3 regions of the Neobacillus sp. plas4 genome follow, and region 2 is predicted to be linked to each of the others. Evidence: riboswitches for the same ligand, from Rfam matches in the RefSeq annotation. Region 2 holds a riboswitch; each other region holds the start of a gene.
The links. Region 2 has a riboswitch for lysine ahead of AC2TFD_RS12800 (transporter substrate-binding domain-containing protein). Riboswitches for the same ligand answer to the same signal wherever they lie in the genome.
Positions count from the first base shown of each region.

Region 1: another riboswitch for lysine. It lies ahead of dapA (4-hydroxy-tetrahydrodipicolinate synthase); the one in region 2 lies ahead of AC2TFD_RS12800 (transporter substrate-binding domain-containing protein).
Region 3: another riboswitch for lysine. It lies ahead of AC2TFD_RS23420 (aspartate kinase); the one in region 2 lies ahead of AC2TFD_RS12800 (transporter substrate-binding domain-containing protein).

Region 1 covers NZ_CM170152.1:764,261-769,076, reverse strand. Annotated here, with positions in the region: gene AC2TFD_RS03715 (DegV family protein) at 1-345, opposite strand, end outside; gene AC2TFD_RS03710 (M15 family metallopeptidase) at 693-1,196, shown strand; gene AC2TFD_RS03705 (class I SAM-dependent rRNA methyltransferase) at 1,477-2,673, shown strand; lysine riboswitch at 2,868-3,047, shown strand; gene dapA (4-hydroxy-tetrahydrodipicolinate synthase) at 3,175-4,062, shown strand; gene AC2TFD_RS03695 (spermine/spermidine synthase domain-containing protein) at 4,194-4,475, opposite strand; gene AC2TFD_RS03690 (hypothetical protein) at 4,496-4,816, opposite strand, start outside.
Region 2 covers NZ_CM170152.1:2,574,356-2,579,171, forward strand. Annotated here, with positions in the region: gene AC2TFD_RS12790 (NUDIX hydrolase) at 1-510, opposite strand, end outside; gene AC2TFD_RS12795 (nitroreductase family protein) at 816-1,484, shown strand; lysine riboswitch at 1,683-1,864, shown strand; gene AC2TFD_RS12800 (transporter substrate-binding domain-containing protein) at 1,966-2,802, shown strand; gene AC2TFD_RS12805 (amino acid ABC transporter permease) at 2,865-3,596, shown strand; gene AC2TFD_RS12810 (amino acid ABC transporter ATP-binding protein) at 3,609-4,352, shown strand; gene AC2TFD_RS12815 (phosphoglycerate dehydrogenase) at 4,423-4,816, opposite strand, start outside.
Region 3 covers NZ_CM170152.1:4,637,451-4,642,266, forward strand. Annotated here, with positions in the region: gene AC2TFD_RS23415 (YslB family protein) at 1-301, shown strand, start outside; gene AC2TFD_RS23420 (aspartate kinase) at 350-1,573, opposite strand; lysine riboswitch at 1,688-1,865, opposite strand; gene uvrC (excinuclease ABC subunit UvrC) at 1,970-3,742, opposite strand; gene trxA (thioredoxin) at 3,956-4,270, opposite strand; gene AC2TFD_RS23435 (electron transfer flavoprotein subunit alpha/FixB family protein) at 4,433-4,816, opposite strand, start outside.

The sequences.
Region 1 (4,816 bases), 1.8 Mb from region 2:
AGCAAATATTTTAAAGCCAGCCATTTCCGCTGCCATAACAGAAGTTTGGTAAGTGCCGGTTAAGGTACTTGAGGCGTGAATCGCAATGCCAAAGTCATATTCTTCTTTTAACCTTTCATAAAGCTCAACGATTTCACCAAGATTTGGCTGGGACGACTGGAACTTTCCTTCTTCATTTTTCATTCGATCATAGAAATCTTCTGCGGTTATATCGATGGTTTCTCTATAAAATGTGTCATTAATTACTACGTGTAATGGTATTACATGTATATGATGCTGCTGAATGAATTCTTTGCTGAGAGAAGCAGTTGTGTCTGTAATCCATGCAATTTTTGGTTTGATCATTTTATCCACGTCCTTCAAAGAAATTCTTCCAATGTGTATAAGTAATATCTTAATATAGTAGTTTTGTAACCACGTTAAATTTACAAAATTGAATACGTTGTCACAAGTTACACTTGTCATGTTTGAAAGAATTTTGGTACATTGGAGGGGCTTAAACGTCACAATTTTGACATAATAATATTGGCCCAAAAAATGGCAGAGAAATATCTGAAACAATGATTCTATTTATGACGTCATAGTACATGTGTAGATTTTTGATAGGAAGGGTTTTTGCGTTGAAATTTAAATTTAAAGCGTTCATTCCATTATTTCTGATTCTTATTGTATTATTCATTTTCATTAATCATATGGAAACTAACCCTTTCACAGGTTCAAATAGGAATCAAAATGTTTCCTTGCCAACAGAACTCCATCCGATTGTCAGGGAACGGGCGGACCAATTAATCCAACAGTCTGCCGCAAAGGGAATTGTCATTATGATAACGGATGACTTTCGCAGTGCCGAAGACCAGAATCGACTTTATGAAAAAGGCCGTACTGCCGAAGGAAATATTGTCACGCATGCAAAAGGTGGAGAATCTTATCACAATTATGGATTAGCCATTGATTTTGCGATCAAGACTCCCTCCGAAGAGGTCATTTGGGATAGGCAATACGATGGGAATAAAAACGGAAAAGGTGATTGGAACGAAGTGGTCGAACTGGCCAAAGCATTAGGCTTTGAATGGGGCGGTGACTGGAGCCAATTCAAAGATTACCCCCATCTGCAAATGGACTTTGGTTTGACCCTTGCAGAATTGCAGAACGGGAAAAGACCAGATGAATCAAGCTTAACTGCGGATACCCATTAAGTCGAACGTTTAGCAGCCTTAAAACTTGCTAAAAAAAAAATACTTTTTAGATAAAAAAATTGAGATCCAGATAGTTTGGATCTTTTTTTCATGTAGTTTGAAAAGATGGTTCTTTTGCTGTTATTTTGTTGTGAAGGCGCGCTACTATAGGAAAGAGTGTTATGATTATACTTTATTGCAGCAATTAGAGGTTGTAGCAATTTGCTAAGCGAAAGTGATTGATTTGCCAGAAGTTTGTTTACAATGTTACTAACCTAAATACATTTGTAAGGATGAAAAGATGAAAACGGAAATCAGCTTAAAAGTGAAATCAAAATTCGTTAATAAATTTAAGAACGGCTACCCGCTTATAACAAAGGACACCATTAGTAATCCTGATGTTTTAGTTGACGAAGGTATAACCATAAAACTTGTGGATGAACAGAATAACTTTATTGCCAAAGGCTATTATGGAAAGCAAAATAAGGGAATTGGCTGGGTGCTTAGCCGAAAAGAAAATGAGAAGTTCAATCAAAGTTTTTTTGAAAAGACCTTAAAGTCTGCTTTCAATCAGAGAGAATCGCTTTATAGGAGTTCTGAAACAACGGCATTCCGAGTGTTTAATGGTGAAGGTGATGGAATCGGTGGTTTAACGATTGATTACTTTGTTGGTTATTACTTGATTACCTGGTACAGTAAAGGCATTTACCATTTCAGGGAGTTTATTATAGACTCATTGAAGGAACTCGTGGAATATAAAGGCATTTATCAGAAAAAGCGATTTGATGAAAGTGGTAAATATATTGAAGAGGATGACTTCGTCGCAGGTGAACGAGGAGATTTCCCAATCCTTGTGAAAGAAAATGGTGTCAACATCGCAGTTTATTTAAATGACAGTGCCATGGTCGGTGTATTTTTAGATCAAAGGGATGTTAGAAAAACTTTACGAGATGTATATTCAAAAGGGAAACGGGTATTAAATACCTTCTCTTATACCGGTGTGTTTTCCGTATTTGCTGCCTTAGGAGGAGCGACGAAAACAACCAGTGTTGACCTTGCAAATCGAAGTAAAAGTAAAACAATCGAGCAATTTCGTTTGAATGAAATCGATGAGACAGCTCAAGATATCATTGTTGAAGATGTATTCAACTACTTCAAATATGCGGTGAAAAAGGGTCTATTGTTTGATGTGGTGATTCTTGATCCCCCAAGCTTTGCAAGATCAAAGAAGTTTGTCTTCAGCGCTGAAAAGGATTATAAAAACCTGTTAAAGGAAGCTATTTCGATAACAGAGGATAATGGAATCATCCTGGCCTCAACCAATTCCAGCTCCTTTGGTATAGAAAAATTCAAAGGATTCATTGATATAGCCTTTAAGGAATCAAACAAGCACTATAAAATATTGGAAGAATTCTCACTCCCTGAAGACTTCAGAACCAACAAACATTACCCAGAATCCAACTACCTAAAAGTAGTCTTTATCAAAAAGATGAAATAAAAGATCAGTTCTTGGACAAGTGTCCGCCTGAGGTGGACACTGTCCACGGGCGGTGCCTGTCACCGAAAAGTGTCACCGCAAAAGCAGCGGTGACAGGCACCGTTTTTTGCTCACCGTCTTTTGCTTGTTTTAGAATGAATTTTCTGTTATTATTAGTAATAATTAAATATTTTTCTTACTTCATTACGTTTTGAAGTGAGGATAGAGGCGCAATGACCATTAGTACGCAGTTTGAGGATAATGAGGTCCTGGGATGATTGCGGAAAGGGGAATTTGCCGAAGCGGATAGAATCTCATTTGTCTTGAAGCTGGTTCTGCTATTGAATAAATACAGAATTGTCATATAGGTATCTATATGGAGGGCTATCTTACGCAAGGGAACGGTTTATTATTATGTTTCTACTGCAGTAGCGAACCCTCGCTGCTGCTTTTTTGCGTTATCTTTCGTTGGCCTGATCCACCTCTAATTTTTCAAAAAAAATTATCCAAAGGGTGAGTATATTGAATTTTGGCCAAGTATTAACAGCGATGGTAACACCATTTGATCAGCATGGAGAAATTGATTACGGCGCAACTAGAGAACTAGTAAATTATTTAATTGCAAATGGAACTGATGGATTAGTTGTTGCAGGAACCACCGGCGAGTCTCCTACATTATCGACTGAGGAGAAAGTTTCCTTATTTAAATTCGTAGTCGACGTTGCAGCACGCAGAGTCCCAGTTATTGCTGGTACTGGCTCAAATAACACGAGAGCTTCTATTAACTTAACAAAACAGGCTGAAGAAGCGGGTGTTGATGGGATTATGCTCGTCACTCCATACTATAATAAGCCATCTCAAGAGGGAATGTATCAACACTTTAAAGCTATTGCCGAAGCTACTTCCCTTCCGGTTATGCTTTATAATATCCCTGGGCGCAGTGCAGTAAACTTGTCAGTAGAGACTATAGTCCGCCTGTCAGAAATTCAAAATATCGTGGCTATAAAAGAAGCTAGCGGTAATTTAGATGACATGGCTGAAATCATTAACCAAACACCTGCTGATTTCACTTTGTTTAGCGGTGATGATGGATTAACAATTCCTGTTTTAGCTATAGGCGGTGCTGGAGTTGTCTCCGTAGCCTCTCATATCATCGGCAATGAAATGCAGGAAATGGTTACACTATTTAAAAATGGACGTGTACAAGAAGCAGCGGATTTACATCGCCATCTTCTTCCAATCATGAAAGTATTATTTGCTGCACCAAACCCTTCACCGGTTAAAGCTGCATTGAATTTACAAGGTATTCAAGTTGGCGGCGTCCGCTTACCATTGATTCCTTTAAACGAAGATGAAATGACCACTCTAAATAGTGTTCTAGAAGCTGGTAAAGTTAATCTATTTGTATAAGATTGCTGCATAGTACCTGTCTTAATTAGGCAGGTGCTTTTTTATTTTAAGCATGAAAATAGACCATCCTGGTGATGGTCCCTCATTATCATCAAAACCTTTTACACATAGCACAATATAGACTTTTCTATTCAATAAGAAAATACTGTGTTGGGATGCTGCTGTTCAATCTTTTTCATTTTCACATACATGTCAATCCCATCCGAAACATCATGCCATAGATCGGTAAACACAAAGTCATATTTACCATTCGCGGTATGTTTTTGTGCATATTCAAACGCATCTGCCTTGATAATCCTAATCTTATGAGCATGTTTAAATTGCGGTAATACATATTTTTTATATAATTGAATGACATCTTCATTCATATCTACAACTGTGACACTTTCCACATTTTCTTTTTCAGAAACCATATAGGCATAATACCCAAGGCCTAGCCAAATGTAAGCACATTACCAAATGCACCATCAACCGCTTCTTTCATTGTTTCGATCTCATTTGGTGTAATGGTCATCCAAATTCGATCATTTTCTAAAACAGCCGGAAACCTAAATTCTTTATCAAAAAATCCGATTTGAGGTATCTGTCTTCCCTCTTTTGTTTGGATAATATCATTACAAACAAAGCCTTCAAAAGACTTGTAGTTTTCATACTTTAGCTCACTATTACCAATTTTCACCGTTGGAATTTTGATGTTTTTATAATATGGATTATCATAAAATTCATTTTCATCAAGTTTATGAATCATCTTTTT
Region 2 (4,816 bases):
AAAGAACTTCACTTCACTTGTTTCGATCCCTGTAGCCGGCTGTCCGCCAATTATTTCACATTTGATAAAGATTTTGTAAACATGAAAAGCAGACGGAGGGTGTGGGTGGCACTTTTTATCGGTTACAGCTATTACTCTAATCGGTTTCACCGTAAATCCAGATTCCTCTTTTACTTCCTTAACAGCGACTTCACTTGGGGTATGTCCTATGTCAGCCCAGCCGCCAGGTAATGCCCATTTCCCATCGGTATTTTCACGGACCATAAGAATTTTATCATCTTTAAAGACAACAGCCCTAATATCAACCTTAGGAGTTGCATAACCTGTTTCACCTGCAAATAAATCTTTGATTACATGCTTGTCCATATCTGTGTAATGAACTAAAATATCAACGCTAATATTTCTTATTAATTCAAATCTCTCCAAGTCATAAACATCTTTTGAATATGTTAATCCCGCCTGCGCAATGGATTGAAGCTGTTTCGCCCAATCCAGCCATTTAGGTTCCAATATCAACACCACCAGTTTTTCTAAAAATATCTTCTATTAATATTTATATGAATTTATCAAAAATTTGCCACGACTATATTACTAATCATCTTATTTTAATGGTTAAAGTTACAAATGCATTACTTTTGACAATTGGATTCAATCTGAGTAAGGTTACCTAGTATAAATACAAACATTAATGGTAGCTGTATTTTTTACCACATTGTTCATGATAGGGTTAAAAACCATTACTATTAAAATAATTTTCTTAAGTGCTCATAGTAGAGTTGAACGAAACTATCATGTCATTACTAGGAGGAATTATTATGTCAAACTCTCAAACTTTAGATAAGCTCGAACAGCAAATGTTCTTAGATGTTATTCGGGAACGTCGATCCGTTCGTGCATACGATCCAACCGTGCAGATCTCACGTGAAGAAATGTCTGAAATACTGGAGCTGGCAACTTTGGCTCCTTCGTCTTCGAACCTGCAACCATGGCGTTTTCTAGTTATCGATAAACCAGAGTTGAAGACAAAGCTTTTGCCTATCGCGTTTAACCAACAACAAGTAGTCGAAGCTTCTGCTGTTATTGCGGTACTAGGTGATGTGGAAAGCTACAAGAAAGCCGAAAAAATTTATGGACAGGCTGTTGAAGCAGGTTTTATGCCGGCTGATACGGCTAAATCATTCATTGAACGAACAGTCAGCATGTACTCAAACTTGCCTCCTGAAGTGGCTCGCCAAATCGTATATACTGATGGAGGACTTGTCTCGATGCAACTCATGCTTGTCGCCCGATCCAAAGGATACGACACTGTACCTATGGGTGGGTACGATAAAGTGAAGTTCATTGAAGCGTTCGGAATTTCCGAGCAGTTTGTGCCGGTTATGCTCATTGCTATCGGAAAAGCAACGAAACCAGGACATCCTACTACGCGTCTTCCTATCGAGGATGTAACGTTCTTTAACGAAATGCCATCAGTTAAAGAATAATATAATACAAAGTTATTAAATGATAGAATAATATATCTATATTAAAAAGTCTGCTTTGTTGATGTTAAGGCTCTTTAAATCATTTTTACAAAGCCGACATTTTTGGGTTACTTTCATAAAGGCAATAGAAACAAGTTGACGGTTATCTGAATAGTATTGTAGAATAAGAATACAATTAAATAAGACCTCACTTTTTTGCAGTGAGGTAGAGGCGCGGTATTTAACAGTCTTTAGCGGAGTTTGAGAAGCAATGATGCTATGGAGAAGGAAATGTCGCCGAAGTGTGTAATATTCTCGGTATTACATGCTGGGTCTGTAGTTAAGAGCTGCAGGACTGTCTCAATAAACTCTCCGGTTTATTGGGTTGTGCTATCTCATGGGATAAAAGAGGGGACTTAAGGGCAACTATGGATAGTACGACCTGAGTTTATCTCAGGTCGTTTTTTGTTTTAGAATTTAAAAAACAGGGGGAGAGAACAGGATGAGAAACAAGGTAAAGGTACTTTTAGTTTTGTTGGTTTCTACTATTCTACTAGTAACAGGATGCGGGACAAGTAATGGTTCTGATTCTAAGGGATCAGAAGACAATACATTTAAGGTTGGGCTTGAAGCGGGGTATGCTCCTTTTAACTGGACCCAAAACGATGATTCCAACGGTGGTGTTAAAATCAATGGCTCTGCAGAATATGCAGGCGGATATGACGTAGAAATCGCCAAAAAAGTCGCTGAAGGTTTAGGAAAAGAATTAGTAATTGTTAAAACAGAGTGGGATGGCCTAGTACCAGCTTTAACTTCTGGTAAAATTGACGCCATTATCGCTGGTATGTCACCAACAGCAGAACGAAAAGAGACCATTGACTTCTCGGATAATTACTATACTTCAAATTTAGTAATGGTCGTGAAAAAAGGCAGCAAGTACGAAGGTGCAACTTCTATCCAAGATTTCAAGGGAGCAAAAGTTACAGCTCAATTAAATACATTCCACTATTCAGTGATTGATCAAATTAAAGGGGTAGACAAGAAAACGGCGATGGACAACTTCCCAGCAATGAGGGTAGCTCTTGAATCAGGGATGATTGATGGATATGTATCAGAGCGTCCAGAAGGAATTAGTGCATCCGCTGCAAATGAAAACTACGTAATGGTTGAATTTGAAGAAGGATTTAAAACTTCCCCAGATGATACGGCCATTGCTGTCGGTCTTGAAAAAGGCAGTGAATTAACAGAAAAAATTAATGAAGTTTTAAAGGGCATTTCAGAAGAAGAACGTACAACTATTATGGATACAGCTATTAAGAATCAACCAGCTGCAGAATAGAAATGTCAAAACCGGCTGTATTAAGGATACAGTCGGTTTTATAAGGTAGAGGAGGATAAAAGATGAGTCTTGAGTGGGTCATAAAAATAATTGCAGAAAACTGGCCTATGTTCCTTCGTGGCGCTGGGTTAACACTATTGATTTCTCTAATTGGAACGATTATTGGAGCAGCAATTGGATTAGCAGCAGGGGTAATCCGCACCATCCCAATGCCTGAACGCGGTGCAAAAAAAGCCTTATTAAACGTGATAAACGCAATTCTATCCATCTATATTGAATTCTTCCGTGGAACACCGATGATTGTACAAGCAATGGTAATTTATTATGGTTCTGCGCTAGCATTTGGTATCGATATGAATGTTTTTGCAGCAGCTATCATTGTTGTTTCGATTAATACAGGAGCCTATATGGCGGAAATTGTCCGTGGTGGGATTGTTTCAATTGATAAGGGACAGTTCGAAGCAGCGCATGCAATTGGAATGAATCATCTGCAAACGATGTGGAATGTGGTATTGCCACAGGTGATTCGAAATATACTACCTGCAACAGGAAATCAATTTGTTATTAATATTAAAGATACATCCGTTCTGAATGTTATTTCCGTTACAGAACTATACTTCGTGACAAAATCAATTTCTGGTAATAACTTTAGATATTTTGAATCGTTTTTCGTAGCATGTATGATTTATTTTGTCATGACCTTTATTGTTACAAGAATATTGCTATACATTGAAAAGCGATTAGATGGATCTGACAACTATACGATGATTGGAAACGAACCATTACAAAAATAAGGAGGGGAGAATATGGAAAAGATTATTGATATTCAGCACCTTAACAAATCCTTTGGAACACATGAAGTATTAAAAGACATTAATTTTTCGGTGAAAAAAGGGGAAGTTGTCACCATCATCGGTTCCTCAGGATCTGGTAAGTCGACGCTTCTTCGTTGTATTAATCTTTTAGAAAAACCAAGCGGCGGACAAATTATCTATCATGGTGAAAATATCTTGGATGACAACCATAATGCAACGGACTATCGGAAGCATTTGGGTATGGTGTTCCAGCAATTTAACTTATTTAACAATCACAATGTGCTAAACAACTGTGTTGTAGGGCAAGTGAAGGTATTAAAACGCTCTAAAGAAGAGGCCGAAAAAGTAGCGATGAAGTACTTGAAGGTGGTTGGGATGGACAAGTATATTAATGCGAAGCCAAAGCAGCTTTCCGGGGGTCAGAAACAGCGCGTGGCGATTGCCAGAGCACTTTCGATGGAACCAGATGTGATGTTATTCGATGAACCAACTTCAGCTCTTGATCCAGAAATGGTCGGAGAAGTTCTAAAAGTAATGAAGGAACTTGCAGGATCTGGACTTACGATGTTAATTGTTACCCACGAAATGGAATTTGCAAGAGAAGTTTCGGACCGGGTTGTATTTATGGACAAGGGAGTTATCGCAGAAGAGGGAAGCCCAGAACAAATTTTCAATAATCCAACACAAGAGCGTACGAGGGAATTCCTAAAACGGACGTTAAATTTATTACAGTGATTATATACAAAAAAACCATAAAAAATGGAGCCAGTATTGAAACCTGGCTCCATTTTTATTAGAAATATGATTAAATAATCCGAGCGATTACCATTCCGGAAATTTGTTTGATTTTTTCCTCTAAAGCCGGAATAACATCACCATTTACTTTATTATCAATGTCAATCATTGTATAAGCATATTCTCCTCGGCTTCTGTTAACCATATCCGCAATGTTTAAAGTGAAACTAGATACAGCAGATGTTATCTGTCCAACCATGTTCGGAACATTGTTATGAAATGCAATGACTCGGCGCTTTCCTGTATAAGGAAGATAAGTATTTGGGAAATTCACTGAGTTTTTGATGTTTCCTGTTTCCAAAAATTCTTTGACCTGACGGGCAGCCATAATTGCACAATTTTCCTCTGATTCTTGTGTGGAAGCTCCTAGGTGTGGAATTGGAACTGTATTTTTCATTTTCAAT
Region 3 (4,816 bases), 2.1 Mb from region 2:
AGCGCGCAAGCACCCATTAAACACTCTTGATGAAGTAATTGATTTTTTCACAAAAGCCTCTTGGGGGCAGCTCGAATTACAAAATGAGCGAAAAAATGAAATCGAACTTGAACTAACAAGCCCGCTCATTGTCTCTCGAGTCAAATCAAAAGCGGAACATTACTTTCAAATTGAAGCAGGCTTCCTTGCCCAGCAAATCGAACTCCAAAAACAAGCCATCACCGAAACCTTCGAACACCCAGTAAAAAAAGCAAATAAAGTACAATTCACCGTCAAATGGGATCGAAAAGATACACTTTAAAAAATTTTAAAAAAGCTTTCATCGAATAGATGAAAGCTTTTTTTCTCTTTATTCGCTGACCGCAGAAAGACCAAATGCTTGGTGTAGTACTTCTACTGCTTTTAACATATGTTTTTCTTCAAGGACGACTGAAACTTTGATTTCTGAGGTGCTGACCATTTTGATTTGGATCCCGTTGGCTGCAAGGACTTCAAACATTTGTGCTGCGACCCCAGGGTTTGAAATCATGCCTGAACCGACAATTGATACTTTAGCCAATTTATTTTCAGCGTCAAGTCTCTCATAGTTAAGTACATCCTTGTTATTTTCAAGGACATTTAACGTCTCTATAAGGTCATCCGTTTTAATCGAGAAGGCAAGATTCGCTGTTTCTGCTTCTGTTGTACTTTGCACGATAATATCAACGTTTAAATGGTTTTCCGCAAGCGTTGAAAAGATTGTAGATAAACTTGTTAAAGAATTGGCGAGACCCAGTACGCTCACCTTCGTAATTTCATCTTCGAATGCCACTCCACGAACTACAAGGTTTTGTTCCATCGATGCTTCCTCCTCAATCACTGTTCCTTCTTCTATCTCCAAGCTCGAACGTACCTGAAGTGGTACTTGATAATTTTTTGCAAATTCTACTGCTCTTGGGTGTAATACCCCCGCACCTAAATTAGCAAGTTCAAGCATTTCATCATAAGACACTGATTTTAATTTACGTGCACTCTTTACATATCTTGGATCAGTGGTGTATACCCCAGTTACATCCGTATAGATATCACACTTATCCGCTTTAAGAGCTGCCGCAAGTGCTACCGCTGTCGTATCAGATCCGCCACGGCCGAGTGTGGTAATCTCGCCATCTTCAGTGATCCCTTGGAATCCCGCAACAATAACGACTTTACCTTCGTCCAGCTGTTTCTGTACGGATTCTGCATGAATCGTTGTAATACGTGCATTGCCATGGACAGGCTCTGTTAAAATACCAGCCTGCCAGCCAGTAAATGATACCGCAGGCAATTTCTGTTCATTTAAAGCCATTGATAATAATGATATGGTCACCTGTTCTCCAGTGCTTAACAGCATATCCATGTCGCGTTTATTTGGCTGCCCAGAAATTTCTTTCGCCAAGCCGACCAGATGATCTGTTGATTTTCCCATTGCTGAGACAACGACTACCACCTGATTTCCTTGGTCTGTTTCTGCTTTTACCCGCCCTGCTACATTTAGAATTTTTTCCACACTTCCTACCGAAGTGCCGCCAAATTTTTGAACAATTAAACCCATCTTTTTCCCCTGCTTTCACTTGTAGATTAAGAATCATTATCTTTCCGTAAAAAATAAAAAACAATGAGAGGGCATCTCATTGTTTAACATACACAAAAAATTCTTGCGTCTACAATGTAAGATAGCTCTCCAAGACAATCGTCTTGACAATCCGGCATTTATTCAATGCAGGACCAGCAAAGAAAGAAATGAGACTTTCTTCACTTCGGCGAACATCCCCTTTCATGATTCTTCCCAGAAGCTCATCCTTCTCAGAATCATTACTATTGAAGCTCGCACCTCTACCTTCACTTCAGTATTAAAAAGTGATAGTAATTTAAATTTTCACTCATTATAGCATAGCCAATTTTTTCTTACAAGGCTGTTTTTGTTAAGATTATTGTAAAAAGACCATTGCTATGATTGAAGTTTTTTCATTAATTCCTCTGCTACAGGTGCAGGAATCCCAATTGCCCTAAACTCTTCAAAAGTGGCTTCTTTCATTTTCTTAACAGAGCCAAATTCTTTAAGCAATTGCTTTTTTCGCTTCTCCCCTACACCAGGAATGTCATCCAACAAGGAGTGAAATGCGCTTTTTGAGCGGGTTTGACGATGAAAGGTAATCGCAAAACGGTGAACTTCGTCCTGGATTCTTTGTAATAAATAAAACTCTTGGCTGTTTCTGCCAAGTGGTATAATTTCAAGCGGAGTTCCATAGAGAAGCTGAGAAGTCCGGTGCTTCTCATCCTTCACCATTCCAGCTAACGGAATATCTAATCCTAACTCATTTTCGAGTACATCCCTGACAGCCTCAACATGTCCTTTACCGCCATCTATAAGAATTAAATCTGGCAGCGGCAGTTCTTCCTTAAGTGCCCTCGAATACCTTCTTCTTGTTACTTCACGCATGGATTCGTAATCATCAGGACCCGTAACAGATTTGATCTTATATTTTCGGTATTCACGCTTGTTCGGCTTGCCATCGATAAATACAACCATGGCGGATACAGGGTCTGTCCCTTGAATATTCGAATTATCGAATGACTCGATTCGATGAGGGGTATAAATTCCCATAAGTTCACCAAGATTCTCAACCGCTTTTATCGTTCTTACCTCATCTTTTTCAATCAGTGAAAACTTCTCAGCCAATGCAATTTTCGCATTTTTGATCGCCATCTTAACAAGGTCCCTTTTCTGACCGCGCTGCGGCTTTAGAACTTTCACTTGAAGGAGCTGTTCGGCAATCGTTAAATCGATTTCATCCTGAATAAGAACTTCTTTAGGTTTAATATGATTGGATTTTTCATAAAATCGACCAAGAAAAGTGAGAATTTCTTCTTCCGGCTCATTGTAAAACGGGAACATCGAGACGTCACGTTCAATTAGTTTTCCTTGGCGTACGAAGAAAACCTGTACACACATCCAGCCCTTATCGACTGCATAGCCAAATACATCACGATCTGTAAAATCCGTCATCGTAATTTTTTGCTTTTCCATTATGGTTTCGATATGAATAATTTTATCTCGGAATTCCTTGGCACGTTCAAAATCCAATTCTTCCGAAGCACTCGTCATTTTCTCCGTCAGTTCATTCTTTATTTCTTTAAATCCGCCATTAAGGAAACGGGTAATCTCGTCTGTCATTTGCTTGTATTCCTCATCGTGTACCTCATTCACACAAGGTGCCAGACACTGACCCAAATGGTAGTACAAACAAACCCGGTCCGGAAGCGTTGAACATTTTCGTAAGGGATAAATTCGGTCAAGCAGTTTTTTTGTTTCGTTAGCTGCCATGACATTTGGATATGGACCAAAGTATTTGCCTTTATCCTTTTTTACTTTTCTAGTAATGATAAGTTTCGGGTGTCTTTCCGCTGTCAATTTGATGAACGGATAAGTTTTATCATCCTTTAACATGACATTGTATTTTGGATCATATTTTTTGATTAAATTTAATTCAAGCAGCAGTGCTTCAATATTGGATGAGGTAACTATATATTCAAAGTCCTCAATTTCATTGACCAGCCGTAATGTTTTCCCGTCATGCGAGCCAGTGAAATAAGAGCGAACTCGGTTTTTAAGTACTTTTGCTTTTCCTACATAAATGATCGTTCCCTGACGGTCTTTCATTAAGTAGCAGCCAGGCTGATCAGGCAGCAGTGTTAATTTTTGTTTAATATTTTCATTCATTCCAGCTGCTCCTCCCCGTCTCTTAATTATCTATCCTAAAATTTTAAATGATTAAGCGAATAAAGAAAAGCCTAATCTTTTTCCATTGGCTGTTTAAAACTGACCTGTTGATTTCCGCTTCAATCAACAGGGTGCCAAAATTTTTATGTTTAACCCGGTCTTTCAAAAATAAAAAACCCCAGCTAGAACAAATCCAGCTAAGGTTTTTCTTTCTTATACGTGCTTTTCTAATACGCTTGCTAATGCGTCTTTTGGTTGGAAGCCGACAACTTTGTCAACTACTTCGCCATTTTTGAACACTAATAATGTAGGGATACTCATAACGCCGTATTTTGCAGCAGTTTCTTGGTTATCATCTACATCTAATTTCACGATTTTAACTTTCTCGCCCATTTCTGAATCAAGTTCTTCAAGAACTGGAGCGATCATTTTACAAGGTCCACACCATGGAGCCCAGAAATCTGCAAGTACAAGACCAGAGCCTGTTTCGGCAGAGAAATTTGAATCGGTTACGTTTGAAATAGCCATTTGTTTATGCCTCCTAAAAAATTACTAATTACTAACGAAAGTATAGCATTGTTTAAATCATCATGCTAATAATCTGTCTCGCATGTAATTTTCCCTAAATTTCTTTTGATATTCTATGTAATAAGGCGAGCGATTGCTCGCTCACCTTATCTAGTATTGACATTAAGAATGAACTTTAAGCTTTTTAAATTCTTCTGTTAAAAGTGGCACCACTTCAAATAGATCACCAACAATACCGTAATCCGCTACTTTAAAGATATTTGCCTCAGGATCTTTGTTAATTGCAACAATTACCTTTGAGTTAGACATACCCGCTAAGTGCTGGATGGCACCAGAAATTCCGCAGGCAATATATAAGTCAGGTGTTACAACCTTACCTGTTTGTCCAATTTGTAAGGAGTAGTCGCAATAGTCCGCATCACAAGCACCACGTGAAGCTCCAACAGCGCCGCCTAAGACATTGGCGAGTTCTTTTAGAGGTTCGAAGCCTTCCGCACTTTTTACACCGCGTCCGCCTGAGATAACAACTTTTGCTTCACTTAAATC